DNA from 4 places in the Streptomyces sp. NPDC046900 genome. Region 2 is predicted to be linked to each of the others. Evidence: riboswitches for the same ligand, from Rfam matches in the RefSeq annotation. Region 2 holds a riboswitch; each other region holds the start of a gene.

What was found. Region 2 has a riboswitch for cyclic di-AMP ahead of ABZ904_RS26800 (transglycosylase family protein). Riboswitches for the same ligand answer to the same signal wherever they lie in the genome.
Region 1: another riboswitch for cyclic di-AMP. It lies ahead of ABZ904_RS03410 (M23 family metallopeptidase); the one in region 2 lies ahead of ABZ904_RS26800 (transglycosylase family protein).
Region 3: another riboswitch for cyclic di-AMP. It lies ahead of ABZ904_RS11660 (C40 family peptidase); the one in region 2 lies ahead of ABZ904_RS26800 (transglycosylase family protein).
Region 4: another riboswitch for cyclic di-AMP. It lies ahead of ABZ904_RS36350 (NlpC/P60 family protein); the one in region 2 lies ahead of ABZ904_RS26800 (transglycosylase family protein).

What each region holds. Positions count from the first base shown of each region.
Region 1 covers NZ_JBEYXD010000002.1:278,195-283,537, reverse strand. The annotation lists gene ABZ904_RS03420 (pitrilysin family protein) at 119-1,483, shown strand; gene ABZ904_RS03415 (pitrilysin family protein) at 1,480-2,868, shown strand; cyclic di-AMP (ydaO/yuaA leader) riboswitch at 3,140-3,348, shown strand; gene ABZ904_RS03410 (M23 family metallopeptidase) at 3,362-4,114, shown strand; gene ABZ904_RS03405 (GntR family transcriptional regulator) at 4,310-5,005, shown strand.
Region 2 covers NZ_JBEYXD010000031.1:3,606-8,948, reverse strand. The annotation lists gene ABZ904_RS26810 (cytochrome P450) at 1-802, shown strand, start outside; gene ABZ904_RS26805 (transglycosylase family protein) at 981-1,943, shown strand; cyclic di-AMP (ydaO/yuaA leader) riboswitch at 2,143-2,308, shown strand; gene ABZ904_RS26800 (transglycosylase family protein) at 2,313-2,993, shown strand; gene eno (phosphopyruvate hydratase) at 3,304-4,590, shown strand; gene ABZ904_RS26790 (septum formation initiator family protein) at 4,690-5,160, shown strand.
Region 3 covers NZ_JBEYXD010000008.1:224,881-229,531, reverse strand. The annotation lists gene ABZ904_RS11680 (DUF397 domain-containing protein) at 32-256, opposite strand; gene ABZ904_RS11675 (helix-turn-helix transcriptional regulator) at 266-1,126, opposite strand; gene ABZ904_RS11670 (ATP-binding protein) at 1,376-1,834, shown strand; gene ABZ904_RS11665 (DUF6328 family protein) at 1,899-2,432, opposite strand; gene ABZ904_RS11660 (C40 family peptidase) at 2,512-2,985, opposite strand; cyclic di-AMP (ydaO/yuaA leader) riboswitch at 2,989-3,184, opposite strand; gene ABZ904_RS11655 (hypothetical protein) at 3,639-3,947, opposite strand; gene ABZ904_RS11650 (ATP-dependent Clp protease proteolytic subunit) at 3,955-4,590, opposite strand.
Region 4 covers NZ_JBEYXD010000059.1:25,500-30,842, forward strand. The annotation lists gene ABZ904_RS36340 (M23 family metallopeptidase) at 1-135, shown strand, start outside; gene pcrA (DNA helicase PcrA) at 193-2,697, opposite strand; cyclic di-AMP (ydaO/yuaA leader) riboswitch at 3,105-3,274, shown strand; gene ABZ904_RS36350 (NlpC/P60 family protein) at 3,283-4,455, shown strand; gene ABZ904_RS36355 (tellurite resistance/C4-dicarboxylate transporter family protein) at 4,564-5,343, shown strand, end outside.

The DNA.
Region 1 (5,343 bases), on a different contig from region 2:
CGCTCTCGGCGTACGACACACGGGAACTTGTCCACTGGTCCGCACGCTTGCATACAGTGACAGGACCGGCAGGAAACCGCGGTTTTCCGCGACGGCTTCCGCGAGCGAAGGGATGTACATGCCCATGGGTCACACGGCCACAGCCGAGGCAGGCTCCGGGGGCCTGACAGCGACCGAGCACCGCCTGGCCAACGGGCTGCGCGTGGTGCTCTCCGAGGACCATCTGACCCCGGTCGCGGCGGTGTGCCTCTGGTACGACGTCGGCTCGCGTCACGAGGTCGAGGGCCGCACCGGTCTCGCCCACCTTTTCGAGCACCTGATGTTCCAGGGCTCGGGCCAGGTCAGGGGCAACGGCCACTTCGAACTGATCCAGGGCGCCGGCGGCTCGCTGAACGGCACCACCAGCTTCGAGCGCACCAACTACTTCGAGACCATGCCCACCCACCAGCTGGAGCTCGCCCTCTGGCTCGAGGCCGACCGCATGGGCTCGCTGCTCGCCGCCCTGGACGACGAGTCCATGGAGAACCAGCGCGATGTGGTGAAGAACGAGCGCCGCCAGCGCTACGACAACGTCCCCTACGGCACGGCGTTCGAGAAGCTGACCGCGCTCGCCTACCCGGAGGGCCACCCGTACCACCACACGCCGATCGGGTCGATGGCGGACCTGGACGCGGCCACCCTGGAGGACGCGCGGGCCTTCTTCCGCACGTACTACGCGCCCAACAACGCCGTGCTCTCGGTCGTCGGTGACATCGATCCCCAGCAGACGCTCGCCTGGATCGAGAAGTACTTCGGGTCCATCGCCTCCCACGACGGCAAGCCCGAGCCGCGCGACGGCTCGCTGCCCGACGTCATCGGCGAGCAGCTGCGCGAGGTCGTCGAGGAGGAGGTCCCGGCGCGCGCCCTGATGGCCGCCTACCGGCTTCCGCAGGACGGTACGCGCGCGTGCGACGCGGCCGACCTGGCCCTCACCATCCTCGGCGGCGGCGAGTCCTCCCGCCTGTACAACCGGCTCGTCCGGCGCGACCGTACCGCCGTCGCCGCCGGATTCGGCCTGCTGCGGCTGGCCGGAGCGCCCTCGCTGGGCTGGCTGGACGTGAAGACGTCCGGTGACGTCGAGGTGCCCGTCATCGAGGCGGCCATCGACGAGGAGCTCGCCCGGTTCGCCGAGGAGGGCCCCACGGACGAGGAAATGGAGCGCGCCCAGGCCCAGTTGGAGCGCGAGTGGCTGGACCGGCTGGGCACGGTCGCGGGCCGCGCCGACGAACTGTGCCGGTACGCCGTGCTGTTCGGCGACCCGCAGCTCGCCCTGACCGCCGTCGGGCGCGTGCTCGAGGTCACGCCCCAGGAGGTGCAGGAGGCCGCCCAGGCCCGGCTGCGGCCGGACAACCGCGCGGTGCTCGTGTACGAGCCGGTCGCGGCCCAGGCCGAGACCCCGGAAGGCGCCGAAACCACCGACGAGACCGAGGAGTCGGCGAAGTGACCGAGCTCGCGACCATGGACTTCCATCCGCAGCCCCAGCCCGGCGAGGCCCGGCCCTGGGCGTTCCCGGCGCCCGAGCGCGGCACGCTCGGCAACGGCCTGACGGTACTGCGCTGCCACCGCCCCGGCCAGCAGGTCGTCGCCGTCGAGGTGCTCCTCGACGCGCCCCTGGACGCCGAGCCGGCCGGCCTCGACGGCGTCGCCACGATCATGGCGCGTGCCTTCTCGGAAGGCACCGACAAGCACTCCGCCGAGGAGTTCGCCGCCGAGCTGGAGCGCTGCGGCGCCACCCTCGACTCGCACGCCGACCACCCCGGCGTCCGCCTCTCCCTGGAAGTGCCCGCCTCCCGTCTCTCGAAGGCGCTCGGGCTGCTCGCCGACGCCCTGCGGTCGCCGGCGTTCGCGGACAGCGAGGTGGAGCGCCTGGTGCGCAACCGCCTCGACGAGATCCCGCACGAGATCGCCAATCCTGCCCGGCGCGCCGCCAAGGAACTGTCCAAGGAGCTGTTCCCGGCGTCCTCACGGATGTCGCGCCCGCGCCAGGGCACCGAGGAGACGGTCCAGGGCATCGATGCCGCCGCCGTCCGCGCCTTCTACGACCGGCATGTGCGCCCGGCGACGGCCACCGCCGTCGTGGTCGGCGACCTCACCGGGCTCGACCTCGACGCGCTTCTCGGGGAGACCCTCGGCGCCTGGACCGGCGCACCCGCCAAGCCGCGCCCCGTGCCCCCGGTGACCGCCGAGGACACCGGTCGCGTGATCATCGTGGACCGCCCCGGGGCGGTCCAGACGCAGCTGCTGATCGGCCGCGTGGGCGCCGACCGCCACGACCGGGTGTGGCCCGCCCAGGTGCTCGGCACCTACTGCCTCGGCGGCACCCTCACCTCGCGTCTGGACCGGGTCCTGCGCGAGGAGAAGGGCTACACGTACGGAGTGCGGGCGTTCGGCCAGGTGCTGCGCTCCGCGCCCGACGGCACGGGTGCCGCGATGCTCGCCATCAGCGGCTCCGTCGACACGCCGAACACCGGCCCGGCGCTCGACGACCTCTGGAAGGTGCTGCGCACGCTCGCCGCCGAGGGGCTGACCGACGCCGAGCGGGACGTCGCCGTGCAGAACCTGGTGGGTGTCGCGCCGCTCAAGTTCGAGACCGCGGCGGCCGTCGCGAGCACGCTGGCCGACCAGGTCGAGCAGCACCTCCCGGACGACTACCAGGCGAGGCTGTACCAGGCGCTGTCGGCCACGGGCACGGTGGAGGCCACGGCCGCCGTCGTGAACGCGTTCCCGGTCGACCGGCTGGTGACCGTCCTGGTGGGCGACGCGGCGGCGATCGAGGAGCCCGTCAAGGCGCTGGGTATCGGCGAAGTGAGCGTCGTACGGGCCGAGTAGAGCGACGCCGCGCGCCCGCGAGGCGCAACCCCGTGCGATCGCGACGTGGTTGAAAGACGGGCGCGCGTCGCACGGCGGGGACAAGAGGGCCCTGGTGCCTCTTCCGGCACCAGGGCCCCACTTGTGTGCTGTTTGTCCGTATTGCCATAGAGGTTGCCTCTCTGCCCTGTGGGATGCACTACAAACGCTCTGTTCGGTTTGGTGATTGAAAGACCGTCCTCTTAGCGTCTCTCAGGCTGTCCGTCGGACAGTGCGTCGCACCCGCGGCGCCGGACAGCCATCGCCGAGTCCCCGTACGGCGCGAGCCAGGGGAGCCGGGGACCCACCTTTCGTGGCCGCCTACGCGGCCGACGGAGCCCGCTGTCGCCGCCCTCGTGGCCTGGCGGGCACAAGTCCCTGGGGTGAATCGGGCACACGCCCGTAGGAGACCTTCCTGCTCCGAACCCGTCAGCTAACCCGGTAGGCGAGAAGGAAGGAAAGGACCAGCCACTTCATGGCGTTCACCTGCGCCACCGGGAAGCACCGGCGGCCGAGCCGCGTCATGCGCACGACCACCAACGCCGTGGGCGTCGCGGCGCTCACCACCACCGGTGTCATCGGCGCTCTGACCACTCCGGCGCTCGCCGCCGGCGACCCCGTCCAGCAGACCGGCCTGATGCAGGCCGTCACCCTCGGCGACTCGGTCGCCCAGAAGATCGACGCACAGGCCGCCGCCCAGAGGCAGGCCGCGGAGCAGAAGAAGGCCGAGCAGGCGGCGCGTGTGCGTGCCACGGTGAAGGCCGCGCAGGAGCGCGAGGCCAAGGAGCGCGCCGCCCGCGAGGCCGAGCGCCGGCGCCTGAACGCGTATGTGGCGCCGATCTCCCACTCGTATGTCTCGACCGGCTACAAGACCGGCGGCTCCCTGTGGTCGTCCGGCACCCACACCGGCATCGACTTCCACGCCGGGACCGGCACGCCCGTGCACGCGGTCGGCTCCGGCACCGTCGTCGAGACGGGCTGGGGCGGTGCGTACGGCAACCAGATCGTCATCAAGATGAACGACGGCACCTACACGCAGTACGGCCACCTGTCGTCGATCGGTGTCTTCGTGGGCGAGACGGTCACTCCGGGCCGGCAGATCGGCCTGTCCGGGGCCACCGGCAATGTCACCGGGCCGCACCTGCACTTCGAGGCCCGTACATCCCCGGAGTACGGCTCGGACATCGACCCGGTCGCCTATCTGCGGTCGCACGGCGTGAACGTCTGACGACCCGCCCGAAGCAGGCGCGCACCCTTGGAAGGCCCCGGCTCAGCAGCCGGGGCCTTCCTCTTTCGAACTGCTGTCTGTCCAAAAAATATCCATGGATTCCGGCCCGCGGTCGGAAATTCCGGTCCGCTGCAATAGAGTCGGTTGAACACGTCAATCGGCGACGTTTCGCGGGGATTAAGGCGGAGGTCGGGCATGCGTATTCCGGCGCACTCGGTATGCACGGCGATCCGTGATGACATCGTCGCGGGTGTCTACGAGCGCGGCAGCCGGCTCACCGAGGAGCTTCTCGCGCGCCGGTACGGCGTCTCCCGCGTCCCCGTGCGCGAGGCGCTGCGCACGCTGGAGGCCGAGGGGTTCGTCGTGACCCGCAGGCACGCGGGCGCGTGCGTGGCGGAGCCCACCGAACAGGAGGCCGCCGACCTGCTGGAGATGCGGATGCTGCTGGAGCCGCTGAGTGCCGCGCGGGCCGCGCAGCGCCGCACCGAGGCCCATCTCAAGGTGCTGCGCGGCCTGGTCAGACTGGGTCAGGAGCGGGCCAGGAAGGGCGGCAGCGAAGATCTGCGCTCCCTGGGCGGCTGGTTCCACGAGACGCTGGCGCAGGCCTGCGGAAGCCCCGCGCTGACCTCCACGCTGGCCCAGCTGCGGCACAAGATCTCTTGGATGTACGCGGTCGAGGCACCGGCCGGCCCGGTGGAGTCCTGGGCGGAGCACGGCGGCATCGTGGACGCCGTCGCACGCGGGGACAGCGAGCGGGCGCGGGCCATCACGGCCGTGCACACCGAGCGTGCGACCGCGGCACACCGGCTGCGCATTCCCGGCACGACGGACCGGGCGGAGCGCGTGAGGACTTCGCAACATGCCGTAAACATGTCGGGACTGCGTCATTAACATGGGCGACGTATACAAAGAGAGAGATATTCGGCAGGGACTTATTCAAGCTGCCTTTTTCCGCGCGCACGGAAATCCGGTGCGTGCGATATCTGTGCGACTTGCGCGCTATTTGATGTGACCTGCCGAATTTCCTGCGCGGCCGGAGGCGGTGCGGGGGCGGCATGGTTGTGGAACACCGCACCGGGTGACCGTGCGAGGGTGCCTCGCGCACGATGGCGGCCGCTCGGCCGGGACCGGGGTCTGGGCGCCCGGTGAGGGCAAGCCCGAGAAGCCGCGCAGACGGGTGCCGTGAACGGGTGCGAACACGACGGAGCCGCGTCCGCCCGAAGGCCGAC
Region 2 (5,343 bases):
CCAGGACGACTTCCGGGACTGGGCGGGGATGATGATCCGGCACGGCGGGGGACCCCGGGGCGGGGTCGCCCGGTCCGTCAAGAAGATGCGCGGCTATCTCGCCGACCTCATCCACCGCAAGCGCCAAGCCCTGCCCGATGCGCCCGGCCCCGGTGAGGACCTCATCTCCGGGCTCATCCGCGCTTCCGACCACGGCGAGCACCTCACCGAGAACGAGGCCGCCGCCATGGCCTTCATCCTGCTCTTCGCCGGGTTCGAGACAACGGTCAATCTGATCGGCAACGGGGCGTACGCCCTCCTCACCCACCCCGAGCAGCGGGCCAGGCTGCAGGCCTCCCTCGCCCGCGGGGAACGCGGGCTGCTCGAGACGGGGGTCGAGGAACTCCTCCGCTACGACGGCCCGGTCGAGCTGGCCACCTGGCGGTTCGCCACCCAGCCGCTCACCGTCGGGGGCCAGGACATCGCCCCCGGCGATCCGGTGCTCGTCGTGCTGGCGGCCGCCGACCGGGACCCGGAGCGGTTCGCCGATCCCGATGTGCTCGACCTCTCCCGCCGCGACAACCAGCATCTGGGATACGGCCACGGCATCCACTACTGCCTCGGCGCCCCCCTCGCCCGCCTCGAGGGGCAGACCGCTCTCGCCACGCTCCTCACCCGGCTGCCCGACCTGGAACTCGGGGCGGACCCGGTCGACTTGCGCTGGCGCGGCGGGCTCATCATGCGGGGATTGCGTACTTTGCCGGTAAAGTTCGCGACGGATCGTGACGTGCGGCAGCGGTCCGGCGCCGATTCCGGGGGATGACGCGGCGGTCCCGCGGGCGGTCGGGGAAAGGTGACACGTGCTCAACTCTGTGATCTTCACGTGATCTGCGCTGCATTAACTTGTGACAAGTGATCGCCTGGCGCTACCTTCACGCAGCAGCGCGACGATTCGCCTCAACCGTCGCGCCGGTCCCTGCTGTCGTGTGAAAGGCAAGCGCATGCTCTCCGGGAACGGCCGTCACCGTCGCCCCCGCCAGGCTCCGGCTCTCCTTGTCGCGGCAGGGGTGACCGGTTCAGCGATCGTGATTCCACTGCTGGGCGCCACCGGTGCGAGCGCGGCCTCCGGTACCACCTGGGACCGGGTCGCGGAGTGCGCGAGCGGAGGCTCCTGGAGCGCGGACACCGGCAACGGCCGCTACGGCGGGCTCCAGTTGACGCAGCAGGACTGGGACGAGTACGGCGGCCTCGACTACGCCCCCAGGGCCGACCAGGCGAGCCGCTCCCAGCAGATCGCCGTCGCCGAGAGGATCCTCGACGACCAGGGCGTCTCCGCCTGGTCCGCCTGCGGTCTGGTCGCCGGCCTGAGTGAGGACTCGGCCTCCGCGCACGTCGACACCGGCCTCGCGGGCGAATCCTCCGACGGCGGCTCCTCCTCCGGCTACGGCATGGACTCCGGACTGTCCGAGTCGTCCGGATCGACCACTTCGGGGCACTCATCGCCTTCTTCGTCCGCCTCCTCCTCTTCGTCACCTTCCTCCGGAGGGAGTGAGGAGTCCTTCAAGGGTGCTTCCCGATCGGCGGGGTCTCAGGGTGACGGCGACGCGTCCACTGAACCGACGAAGAGCGACGAGTCGGACAAGTCCGGGCAGAGCGACACCTCTTCGAGGGCCGGTCGTCATCGCGGGAGCAGCGCCGACGAGAGTGCGGCGGGTGACCGTGCGGGCGACTCGGCCGCCCGGCATGCTTCGCGCGGCTCCAGCGCCGGGCGCGACGCCGCCGACGACTCGTACACCGTCCGGCCCGGGGACAATCTGACGGCCATCGCCGACTCTCTTGACCTGAAGGGCGGATGGGCCACGTTGTACGACGCGAACAAGAAGACGGTCGGCGCCGACCCGGACCTCATTCTCCCCGGTCAGAACCTTGAGATCGGTACCGAGCCCGACGCCGGGCAGCAGTGAACTGCCTTGCCGTTCCAGGGGACTTCATGCCCTGGTTCGTGGCGAATGTCTGGTTTGGCGAGAGTGAGATATGAGTCTCATAAGCCCTGATCGTCTTTGAAATTCCGCGGATCGACTGCTTACGGTCGTGTCCGCTCGCCACAGCGGGCCCCCACGGTCGCAACGCCGAATCCTGCCAGCGGCCGTGTGGGAACAGTCGACGCGTCAAGCGCCGTAGGCAGGAGCGGGGGACCCAAGGTAAGCGCCGCGCCCGGACATTGACCGGGACGGCTCGGGGTGAAGCCGCGCACCACGTCGTGCGCGGCCGGGCAACTCAACCGGCCCGAACCCGACAGCTCACCTCGCAGGCGTCGGTGAGGGGATCGAACCATGCTGTGTTCCGGCAAGGGCAAGCACCGCCGCCCGTCCAAGGCCACTCGCGCCGTCACGCTCGCCGGTGTCACCGGCGCCGCCATAGCCGCTCCGCTGCTCGCGGCCGGCAACGCCTCGGCCGCCACCTCGGCCGAGTGGGACGCCGTCGCCCAGTGCGAGTCCGGCGGCAACTGGGCCATCAACACCGGCAACGGTTTCTACGGTGGCCTGCAGTTCACGAACTCCACCTGGGCCGCCTACGGTGGCACCGCCTACGCCGCGCGTGCGGACCTGGCCGGCAAGGCTCAGCAGATCGCCGTCGCCGAGAAGGTCCTCGCAGGCCAGGGCAAGGGCGCCTGGCCGGTGTGCGGCAAGGGCCTGTCGAGCGCCCCCTACAACGGCGCCGCGGCCTCCACGAACAAGTCCGCGAAGAGCACCCCGACCACTCGCTCGACCGGCGAGCAGACGGCCAACCGCTCCGCGCAGCGCCCGGCTCCCCAGAAGACGGTCACCACCCCGACCGGCCAGAAGGTCAAGAAGGGCGACGGCGAGTACAAGGTCGTCAAGGGTGACAGCCTCAGCTTGATCGCCGCGAAGCACCACGTCCAGGGCGGCTGGAAGAAGCTGTTCCAGCTGAACAAGGACATCGTCAAGGACGCCGACCTCATCTACCCGGGTCAGCAGCTGCACCTGAAGTGACAGCTGCCGGGCAGCCGGCTCACAGGGTCCCCCCAGACGTGACCTCCATCGTGGGGGTCACGTGAGATCCACCCCCGTCCCCACGGGCTCCCCGCTCCGGTGCGTGTTCCCCCGTACGCACCGGAGCGGGGCCTTTTTGCCTGCGCGCCGTGCGATTTTCACCGGGCTTTCCTCTCCTTCTTTGTTCCGAGTAGGAACAATGTGTACCGTCACCCTGTCCTGGACGGTCGGTCGGCTGGCCGCCCACCCGGGACGGATAGGCTCTAGTCGCAAGGTGCCCCGCACTCTCAGCGTCACATCCATGAAGGAGATGCTCGTGCCGTCCATCGACGTCGTCGTAGCCCGGGAAATCCTGGACTCCCGCGGCAACCCCACGGTCGAGGTCGAGGTTGGCCTCGACGACGGCAGCACGGGTCGTGCCGCCGTCCCGTCCGGCGCCTCCACCGGCGCCTTCGAGGCCATCGAGCTCCGCGACGGTGACCCCAACCGCTACCAGGGCAAGGGCGTCGAGAAGGCCGTCCTCGCCGTCATCGAGCAGATCGGCCCGGAGCTCGTCGGCTACGACGCCACCGAGCAGCGCCTGATCGACCAGGCGATGTTCGACCTGGACGCCACCGACAACAAGGGCTCGCTCGGCGCCAACGCCATCCTCGGCGTCTCCCTCGCCGTCGCCCACGCCGCCTCCGAGGCGAGCGACCTCCCGCTCTTCCGCTACCTGGGCGGCCCGAACGCGCACCTGCTGCCGGTGCCGATGATGAACATCCTGAACGGCGGCTCGCACGCCGACTCCAACGTGGACATCCAGGAGTTCATGATCGCCCCGATCGGCGCGGAGTCCTTCTCGGAGGCCCTGCGCTGGGGTGCCGAGGTCTACCACACCCTCAAGAAGGTGCTGAAGACCAAGGGCCTGTCCACCGGTCTCGGTGACGAGGGCGGCTTCGCCCCGAACCTCGGCTCCAACCGCGAGGCCCTCGACCTCATCCTCGAGGCCGTCAAGCAGGCCGGGTACGTCCCCGGCGAGCAGATCGCCCTGGCTCTCGACGTCGCCGCCTCCGAGTTCTACAAGGACGGCAAGTACCTCTTCGAGGGCAAGGAGCGCTCCGCCGCCGAGATGACGGAGTACTACGAGGAGCTCGTCGCGGCCTACCCGCTCGTCTCCATCGAGGACCCGCTGTTCGAGGACGACTGGGCCGGCTGGAAGGTCATCACCGACAAGCTCGGCGACAAGGTCCAGCTGGTCGGCGACGACCTGTTCGTCACCAACCCCGAACGCCTCGCCCGCGGCATCGAGGAGGGCACCGCCAACGCCCTGCTCGTGAAGGTGAACCAGATCGGCTCGCTGACCGAGACCCTGGACGCCGTCGAGCTGGCCCAGCGCAGCGGCTTCAAGTGCATGATGTCGCACCGCTCCGGCGAGACCGAGGACGTCACCATCGCCGACCTGGCCGTCGCCACCAACTGCGGCCAGATCAAGACCGGCGCCCCGGCCCGCTCCGAGCGCGTCGCCAAGTACAACCAGCTGCTGCGCATCGAGGAGATCCTGGACGACGCCGCGGTGTACGCCGGCCGCAGCGCCTTCCCGCGCTTCAAGGGCTGAGTGCGCTGACAACGCCTTAGCCGGTCGTCCGTACGTCCCCGTACCCGGTCCCGTACCGTGTGCGGGGACGTACGCACGTATGAAGGGGAGGCGGGAGACATGGCCGGGAAGGACGGCGACCGGTTCTCCACCGCGACCAGGCTGCGGCTGCTCGGGGAGCAGACGGCGGCCCGGGTCTACCGCTCCCAGACCAAGCGGCAGGCGCGGCGCTCCCGGCTCACCGGCCGGGCCGCGTTGCTCGCCCTCGTACTGTGCTCACTGGTCCTGGCGCTGGCCTACCCGATAAGGCAGTACGTCTCCCAGCGCGCCGAGATCGCCGACCTGGAGCGGCAGCAGGCGCAGGCCCGGGAGCGGGTCGAGCAGCTGCGCGACCTCAAGGCCCGCTGGCAGGACGACGCCTACGCGGAGCAGCAGATCCGGCTGCGGCTGCACTATGTGATGCCCGGGGAGACCGGTTACATCGTGATCGACCCGGACGCCGCCAAGCGGGCACGCGCGGACCGTGCGATGGCGGCGCGCCCCTGGTACGTGAACATCTGGGACGGGGTCGACAAGGCCGACAAGCCGTGAACGGCGGCGCCGCGCCGAACCCTCCGGCGGGAGAACCGCCGATGCGCCCTGCACGGCTGAGCCACCCTCCTCGACTTGGCATCCTGGACGGCAGAGCGGACGCGAACCGATGCACCGTCGTGAACCGATGGACAAGTGAAGCGCCGTCCCGACCCGCGCCGGAGAGCGACCGCGACCGACGAG
Region 3 (4,651 bases), on a different contig from region 2:
GCCGATTTGCTACCGAGTCGCAGGAACGTGATCACCTCAGTTCGGTCAGGAACTCCTTCCAGGCGTCGGGGCCGAAGACCAGGGCGGGTCCGCTCACGTTCTTCGAGTCGCGCACGGCCACCAGGCCGGACCAGCGTCCGGGGCCGGGCAGAGCGGTCTCGACGCAGTTGTTCATTCCCGTGCTGCGACTGCTGCGCAGCCACCGCACTCCGTGCAGCAAGGTGCTGGAAGGGATGTGTCGAGGCAGTGCTGACATGGTGACTCCTTATGCGTCGCCGGCCAACGCGGCGATGTAATCCAACGTGTCCTCGGGGGAAAGGGCGTGGATCCGAAGGGAGTTGAAGGCCTCGCTGTAGGCCTGGAGGTCTTCTTTCCGCTCCAGGTAGAGGCTACTCGTCAAGTGGTCGAGAACAACTACATCCAGATCAGATCTGCTCGGAAATGAGAAGATAACGAAAGGTCCGGTAACGCCGATATGCGCCCCGGCGGCGAACGGCAGGACCTGGAGCCGGACCTGGGGCAGTCTGGCCGCGTCCAGGAGCCGTTGCAGCTGGCGCGCCATGACCTTCGGACCCCCGACCTCCCGGTGCAGCACCGCCTCGTCCAGAACCGCCCACAGGCTCAGCGGCGGATCGGCGCGCAGCACGTCCTGCCGGGCCAGCCGCACCTCCACCAGGGCGTCCAGCTTGTCGTCCTCCAGGCCGCCGACGGCGGCCCAGGTCACGGCCCGGGCGTACTCGGGCGTCTGGAGCAGCCCCGGCACCACGGAGGTCTCCAGCGTGCGTATCCCGCTCGCCTGTGACTCCAGGCTGATGAAATCGCGGTAGGTCGGCGGCAACACCCCGCGGTAGGCGTTCCACCAGTTCTGCCGCCCGCCGCCGTCCTCCGAGCCCGCGAGCATGAGCAGCAGCTCCCGCAGCTCGGGCTCCTCGACACCGTACGCGTCCAGCAGCCGGCCCACGTCGGCCGGTTTGACCCCGCTGGCACCCGTCTCGATCCGGCTCACCTTGGACTGGTGCCAGCCGACCAGGGCGGCTGCCTCACCGCTCGTGAGCCTCGTCCGGGCGCGCAGGTCGCGCAATTCGGCGCCGAGTTTGCGGCGGCGCACCGCTGGTCCGTACTGCATGGCCGACTCCCTCCGCATGGCGCGCGGTTTTCACGGCGACGGTAGAGGATGAGCCCCGGGGTCGCCCAAATACGGTCGGTCGTCGGAGAGTTCACCGCTTTGGGCGACAGATATATGCATATCTCGGGGGATCGCACCCGACAGGGGCCAGGTGATGGCAGGCTGGCGAGCAGCACCAAGTCCGGAACCGTTACTCGAACCAACCCCTCGTGTCGGACTCCGGTCCCGTGGGAAAGGGACGACGTCGCCATGGCAGATCATCAGGAAGCATCCGTCACTCTGCCGAGCGATCCCGCCTCGGTCTCCGCCGCCCGGAAATATGTCTCCGACATTCTCATCGAATGGGGACTGCCGGGCGACGCCGAAGTCGCCGACACCGTACGGCTGATCGTGTCCGAACTCGCCACGAACGCCGTCCAGCACACCCTGGGGCAGTCACCCACGTTCACGGTGGACGTCGTCCTCGACCGGGACGAGTTATTGCGCATCGCCGTCACCGACAGCCACCCGCGTTTCCCCAAACGCCTGCCCGCGGCCGTGCAACAGGACAACGGCCGCGGAATGGTGATCATCCGCTGGCTCGCCGCGGAGTACGGCGGCAAGCTGAGCGTGCGGCCCACCCGCGAGGGCGGCAAGACGGTCGCGATCGAACTGCCGTGGGCCGCACCCGTGGAGCCGGTCGCGGCGGGCGGCCAGCAGGGCCCCTGAGACCCGGCCGGCGCACTCGGCGCCGTGTCGTCTCGTCGCCCCGGGCGGGACCGGCGGCCGCACGTCAGCGAGAGGGCCCGGGGGTGTCCCGGCCGTCCGCCTGGTCCGTCGTCCGGTGATCGGTGATCGTGCGCTGGACCATCCGCGGCATGACACGCCACAGGCCGACGTAGACCAGGAAGGTGCTCGCACTGGCGGCGATACCGGCGATGCGACCCATGGCCACGTCCACCACCAGCAGCACCGACCCGGTGAACGCCAGCGTCAGGACCACAAGCCCGAGCGCGGCGAGGCGGGACGAGATCCGCACCACGGAGGGCTTCACACGCTGCTGGAAGAGGGTGCGGTGCAGCGCCGCGGGCGAGGTGAACAGGGCTGCGGCCAACACGGCCAGCAGGAGGGTGGTGACGTACGTGATGCGCTGGACCGTGTCGAGGGACGGGAAGCGCGAGGTGAAGGCGAGGGTCAGCAGGAACGCGAAGAGGATCTGCACCCCGGTCTGGGTGACCCGCAGCTCCTGAAGCAACTCGGAGAAGTTGCGGTCGGCGCGCTCCAGGGGTGTCTCGTTCCGATCCTGGTGAGGTAGTGGGTCGGCCATGGTGAACAAGTAACCGATTCGACCCGGCGCACGCCCCGGCGGGGTGGCGGCGCGCCGTGCCGCCACCCCGCAGGTCGAATCAGCTGACCCGTCCGTACCACACGCTCTTCGTCCAGATCTTCTGGAGCCTCACTACGTCCCCGGTCCTCGGGGAGTGCCAGATCCTTCCCTTCCCGGCGTAGATGCCGACGTGGTAGACGCTGCGGCCCCAGTGGAAGAACACCAGGTCTCCCGCCCTGCGGTGCGACGCGGAGATGTGGCGCGTCTTGTTGTACTGTGCCGCGGCGGTGCGGGGCAGCTTCTTGCCGGCCTTGTTGAACGCGTACACCGTGAGCCCCGAGCAGTCGAAGCGGCGCGGGCCGGTGGCACCGTACTGGTACGGCGATCCCTTCTTGGACGCCGCGATCTGCAGCGCCTTGGTAGCCGGAGCCGCGGCGGCGGCGTCGGTTGCGAGGCCGGGGGCCACGATGCTGCCGCCGACGGCGGCGAGAGTGAGAGCCGAGGCCGTGCCGGCCCGGGTCAGCAGCGACGGGACACGATTGAGCGCAGTCATGCGCAACCCTTCGTCAGCCGCCTGTGAAGGATGTCCTGTCGGATTCGGGCTGGCGAAGTAGCCCGGCCGCTCACGCGGCTTCACCCCAAGGACCGCCCGGATCTCTCCGGCGGCCCGCCTTGCTGGGTCCTCCACTCCTGCCGATCCATTTCTGTCGACCCGTCATCCGGGCGGCGGCAGGATTCGGCGTCCGCCCGGACCGCCCCGCCGTGGTGGCGGGGGCTTGTCGTCAGCAAGGGATCTTCACTCACGAGTGTCCAAAAAACACAATGGAACCGGTGGTTTGTGGCATTACTCACCACTCACCCGTTCGGCTGGACAGCCCTTTGTTCGGGCCGCGTTGAGGGGTGGGACGAGGCCCGGACCTGCGGTGGAACACCTCATCCTGGCCCAAGGGCAAGCGCGTTGCGCATGCCTCGCGGGCCCTTGGGATCATGGACGTCTACTCCGAGTGTGGGTAACCCGTTCGGCGCGTTTGAGCCGCGGTAAAGGGGTAGGGGTCGCCGCCCGATGCGCGGTGCGCGGCGACCGTCCAGTCAACTGCCCCGCCCCCGCGCACCAGTCACTACCCGTCAGCCAGCCGTCCCGCGCGGCGGTGGAGGACGGCGGAGCCGTCGCTCAGGCCGGCCCCGCATCCGCACCGATCCATCAGCTCAGTCGTCCGGTCCGGGAGGCACCGTGACACGGGCCGCGCGGCGTTCGCCGTCCAGGACGCGCAGCGCCCGGGCGAGCGTGCGGCCGTGCAGTTCGCTCTCCCCGCGCTGGTGCATCAGCGCCAGGGCCTCGCGCAGGGCCACCGCTTTGCCGACCAGGGCCTGGGCGGCGCGCAGTGAGCCGTAGGTGTCCCCGGAGTGCGCGGGGTTGATGCGGCCGACGAGGTCGACCACGTCGAGGTAACGGTCGATCAGTTCGGCTTCCGCACGGGTCAGCGGGGGCAGCGGAGGCAGTTCGGGCGGCAGCATCGACGGCTCACCTCGCGCCGGGCGCGGTGCGCGACGCCTTGCGGCTCGGGATGATGCGATCGACCAGCCCGTACTCCACCGCAGCCGGGGCGTCGAGGATCTTGTCCCGCTCGATGTCGGCTGCGATCCGCTCGGGACTCTGCCCGGTGTGCCGCGCGAGCATCTCCTCCAGCCGCCTGCGCGTGCGGATGAGCTCCTCGGCCTGGATGGCCAGATCGGTGGCCTGTCCCTGGATGGGCTCCGGCAGGGACGGCTGGTGGATCAGTACGCGTGCGCCCGGCAGCGCGAACCGCTTGCCCGGCGTGCCCGCGGCGAGCAGAACGGCCGCGGCGGACGCCGCCTGGCCGAGACAGATCGTCTCCACATCGCAGCCGACGTACTGGATCGTGTCGTAGACGGCCGTCATCGCGCTGAACGATCCGCCGGGGGAGTTGATGTACAGCGAGATGTCCCGGTCCGGATCCAGGTACTCGAGATGCATGAACTGCGCCATCACGTCATTGGCCGAGGTGTCGTCGATGGGCGTTCCCAGAAAGATGATCCGCTCGTCCAGCAGTTTGGAGTACGGGTCGAGGGTCCGCTGCCCGTAGCCGGTGCGTTCGGTGAACTCCGGCAGGACATAGCGGGCGGACGGTCGGTTCATGGCACGCGCCTCCTCGGAATCGGCTTCCGTACAAAATGTACAGGACGTACGCTGGGTCTGG
Region 4 (5,343 bases), on a different contig from region 2:
GGCGATCCGATCGCATACTCCGGCAACTCGGGCAACTCCACCGGACCACACCTGCACTTCGAGGTGCGGCCGGGCGGGGGCGCCGCGGTAGACCCGCTGCCGTGGCTGCGCAGCCACGGGCTGGACCCGACCTGACCCGCCCCCCGCCGGGCCCCCGCCGTTCGGCGAGGGCTCCCTCTTCGGACCCGCGGACTAGAGCTTCTCCACCGGCGCATACCGCAGCAGCAGCCGCTTCGGCTTGGTCTCCCCGAAGTCGATCGTCGCCTCCGCGTTGGCGCCCGTGCCCTTCACCCCGACGACTGTGCCCAGGCCGAACTGGTCGTGGGTGACACGGTCTCCCACCGCCAGGGAGACGACCGGCCTCTCCGTCGCACCGCCCCGCCTGGTGGCGAACCCGGACGCGCCTGCGGCCGAGGACCGCGACCGGGAGGACGACAGCGAGGCCGCCACACCCGAGAGCGGGCCCGTCGGCACGGAGGCGGAGATGGCACCCTTCCGCTTCCAGTCCACGTGCTGGTCCGGGATCTCCTCCAGGAAGCGCGAGGGCGGGTTGTACGAGGGCTGGCCCCAGGCGCTGCGCATCGCCGACCGCGTGAGGTACAGCCGTTCCCGGGCACGGGTGATGCCGACGTACGCCAGGCGCCGCTCCTCCTCCAGCTCCTTGGTCTGGCCGAGCGCGCGCATGTGCGGGAAGACGCCGTCCTCCATGCCGGTCAGGAAGACCACGGGGAACTCGAGGCCCTTCGCGGTGTGCAGGGTCATCAGCGTGATGACACCGCCGCCCTCTTCCTCGTCGGGGATCTGGTCGGAGTCGGCGACCAGGGCGACCTGCTCCAGGAAGTCGGCCAGCGTGCCGCCCGGTGCGGCGGCTCCGGCGGCGCCCTCGCCGCGCTCCTGCTCGAACTCCAGGGCCACGGCGGCGAGTTCCTGGAGGTTCTCGATGCGGGTCTCGTCCTGCGGGTCCGTCGAGGCCTGCAACTCCGCCAGATAGCCGGTGCGTTCGAGGACGGCTTCCAGGACGGTGGCCGGTCCCGCGCCGGACTCCACGATCGTCCGCAGGTCCTCCATCAGCGCGTTGAACCGCTTGACCGCGTTGGTCGAGCGGGCCGCCATGCCGTACGCCTCGTCCACGCGACGCAGCGCCTGCGGGAAGCTGATCTTCTCCCTCTGGGCCAGGGCGTCGATCATCGCCTCGGCACGGTCGCCGATCCCCCGCTTCGGCACGTTCAGGATCCGCCGCAGCGGCACGGAGTCCTCCGGGTTCGCCAGCACCCGCAGATACGCCAGGACGTCCCGGACCTCCTTGCGCTCGTAGAAGCGGACGCCGCCGACGACCTTGTAGGGCAGGCCGACGCGGATGAAGATCTCTTCGAAGACACGGGACTGGGCGTTCGTGCGGTAGAAGACGGCGACGTCGCCCGCCTTCGCCTCGCCCGTGTCGGTGAGGCGGTCTATCTCCTCGGCGACGAACTGGGCCTCGTCGTGCTCGGTGTCGGCGACGTAGCCGGTGATCCGCGCGCCCGCGCCCGCGTTGGTCCACAGGTTCTTCGGGCGGCGGGACTCGTTGCGCTCGATGACCGCGTTGGCGGCGCTCAGGATCGTCTGCGTGGAGCGGTAGTTCTGCTCCAGCAGGATCGTGGTGGCGTCCGGGTAGTCCTCCTCGAACTGGAGGATGTTGCGGATGGTCGCGCCGCGGAAGGCGTAGATCGACTGGTCGGCGTCACCGACGACGCACAGTTCGGCCGGCTGCAACTCGTCCTCGCCGGGCGGTACGTCCACGGGGTGCTCACGGGTGCCGACGAGCTCCCGGACGAGGGCGTACTGGGCGTGGTTGGTGTCCTGGTACTCGTCCACGAGGACGTGGCGGAAGCGGCGGCGGTAGTGCTCGGCGACGTCCGGGAAGGCGCGCAGCAGGTTCACCGTCGTCATGATCAGGTCGTCGAAGTCGAGCGCGTTCGCCTCGCGGAGCCTGGACTGGTAGAGCGCGTACGCCTGGGCGAGGGTCTTCTCGAATCCGTCGGCGGCCTGCGCGGCGAAGTCCTCTTCGTCGATCAACTCGTTCTTCAGGTTGGAGATCTTGGCGCTGAAGGACTTCGGCGGGTACCGCTTGGGGTCGAGGTCCAGATCGCGGCAGACGAGCGCCATCAGCCGCTTGCTGTCGGCCGCGTCGTAGATCGAGAAGGAGGATGTGAAGCCGAGTTTCTTGCTCTCCCGGCGCAGGATGCGGACGCACGCGCTGTGGAAGGTCATCACCCACATCGCGTTCGCGCGCGGGCCGACGAGGTGCTCGACGCGCTCCTTCATCTCGCCCGCGGCCTTGTTGGTGAAGGTGATCGCGAGGATCTGCCCGGGGTGGACGCCGCGCTCGGCCAGCAGATGGGCGATGCGGTGCGTCAGCACACGGGTCTTGCCCGAGCCGGCGCCGGCCACGATGAGCAGGGGGGAGCCGGCGTGCACAACGGCCGCGCGCTGGTTCTCGTTGAGCCCCTGGAGCAGTGCCTGGGGGTCGATGACCGGGCGGGGCGCGCCGTCCCTGTAGTACGCCTCACGGTCCGGGGGTACGTCGAAACGCCCGCCGAACAGATCGTCCGGAACCGGTTCCGGAGCGTGATCGTCCTCGGGTGGCGGGGGCTGCTCCTCAGCGGCCGGGGTGGCCTTGAGGTCCGCCAGGAAGCTGTCGTCAAAGAGGCTGCTCATCGCTCTCCGAGTCTAGGCCGCCCGACCGACAACCGACCGCCGCCCGGGAAACACACCGGCCCGCCTGGGCTCCCCGACGGATGATCTTCCGAATTCGGCCACAAGGACTCCGTCACCTTCCGGGATCGATCGGTCACCAGCGGAAACGGATCGCATGGGGCGGACATGCCTGCCCAGGGCCCCGCTCGAGCCCGTGCGGACAGGAAGACGACACCCCTCCGGCAGCCGCGTCAGGAACGAGTCAACTCATCACAGACCTGCCCATATTGACCACGGGCCGACGGATTCATGAGCCAGGTCACGAAAATGTATCGGGCATATCGAACATCAACCTTCACACGGACCACATCAGTTGGCTACCGTTCCCGGCGGGCCGTACGACCCCCACCGGCGAAGGTCGCCGGGTCGCGCGGCTTCCGCCGAGTCCGGTGCGCCCTCGCGGCAGCCGGAGCCGGGGACCCACCCGATCCCGGGGTGAATCGGCCGACCGCCTTTCGGGGCAAGGCCGTAGGGCACGCCTTCCGAACCACCCGCCCGAACCCGACAGCTAACTCGGTAGGCGGAGTACGGAAGGAGTCGCCTCCCATGGCGCCGCACCGCAAGGCCCGCCCCTCAGGCACGCGCATCGCAGGCATACGGACCCCCGCCCTCGCGACGGCGGCCCTCACCTCCGTGGCCCTGCTCTCCCAGACGGCCAACGCCGCGCCCTCCACCGACGGCAAGCCGAGCATCGAAGAGGTCGAGAAAAAGGTCGACGACCTCTACCGCCAGGCCGAGTCGGCGACCGAGAAGTACAACGCCGCCAAGGAGAAGACGGCCGGCCAACGCAAGCGCGTCGACACGCTCCTGGACGACGTCGCCAGACGCACACAGAGCCTCAACGAGGCGCGGGACAAGCTGGGTTCGTTCGCCGCCGCGCAGTACCGCACGGGGGCGGCGGCCCCCGACACGGCCACGCTCCTGCTCGCCGACTCGCCCCAGGACTACTTCGACCAGACCCAGTTGATGGGCCGGCTCACCAGTCGCCAGAAGCAGGCGGTCGACGAGTACACCACCGACCAGGCCGCGACGATGGACAAGCGGCGCGAGGCCACCCAGAGCCTGCAGACGCTCACGGAGTCGCAGCAGACCCTCAGGTCGAGCAAGACGACCATCCAGACGAAGCTCGCCGCCGCACGGAACCTGCTCTCGGATCTGACCGCCGAGGAGAAGGCGCGACTCGCCGCGATCGAGCAGAAGAAGCAGGAAGAGGCTCAGCGCCAGGCGGAAGAGCTGGCACGGCAGCAGGCGGCACAGCGAGAGGCCGCGCAGCGTCAGGCGGCTCAGCAGAAGGCGCAGTCGAGCACGCCGAGTACTACGACCGGTTCGACGGACACGTCCGCCACGGGCTCCTCGAACGCGACGAAGGCTGACCAGGTCCTGGCGTTCGCCCGGGCCCAGATCGGCAAGCCCTATGTGTGGGGCGCCACCGGACCGGACTCGTACGACTGCTCGGGGCTGACCCAGGCCGCTTGGAAGGCCGCCGGGGTGTCGCTCCCACGCACCACGTACGACCAGGTGAACGCCGGCACGACGGTCTCGCTCACCGACGCCCAGCCCGGTGACCTGATCTTCTTCTACGACGACATCAGCCACGTCGGCATCTACATCGGCAACGGCATGATGATCCACGCCCCGAAGCCCGGCGCGTACGTCCGCGAGGAGTCGGTCTACTACGGCGGCGCTTCGATCATCCACAGCGTGGTGCGGCCCGGCTGAGGCCGGTTTCCCTTTCCGGTACGGGGCACGCGCGCGTGGGGTTGTTTTCGGCCCTCCCGCGCGCGTGCCCCGTACGCATCGCGCGTGTGCGTCCCTAGCATCAGGCGCATGTCAGGCACCTCCGAGCTCCGCACCTGGTGGACACAGCGTCCGCCCGCCACCGGGGCCGCCGTGATGGCGACCGGCATCCTGTCGGTCGGGCTGCATCTGACCGGGTACGGGGTCCTCTCCCGTATCGCCCTCGCCTTGACGGCCGCCGCCTGGCTGGGGCTCGTCGTCGACGTCGGCGTACGGGTGCTGTGGGAGCGCGACCGGTGGGCTCAGCAGGCTCTCACGGCGGCCGCGCTCGCCTCTGTGGCGGCGACCGCCACGCTGGGCACGGGAGTGTCCATGCAGGGCGGGCGGCCGCTCGCCGAGGCACTTCTCGCGCTGGCCTTCGTGCTGTGGGTGGGCCTGCTCCTCCCGGTCGCACTGCGCTGGGAGCGGCCTATGCCCGGGGCCGTGTTCCTCGGGTGCGTGGCCACGCAGGGGGTCGCCGTGCTCGCGGCGCTGCTCGGGGCGACGGTGGGGACGGCATGGCTCGTGCACACGGCGCTGGTGCTCTTCTGGCTCGGGCTGGTGTTCTACCTGATCGGGCTGCGGTGCTTCGACCTGCGGCAGACGGCGACCGGTGCCGGAGACCACTGGATCGCGGGCGGCGCGCTCGCCATCTCCGCGCTGGCCGGGTCCCGGCTCGTGGCAGCCGGGCACAGCGGGCGCTATCTCTGGAGCAACGACGACAAAAACGTCCTGCGGGCAGTCACCCTCGCCCTCCTCGTCCTCGCCCTCGTCTTCTACTGCGTGCTGGCGGTGGCCGAGCTGCTCCGGCCGCGGCTGCGCTATGACACG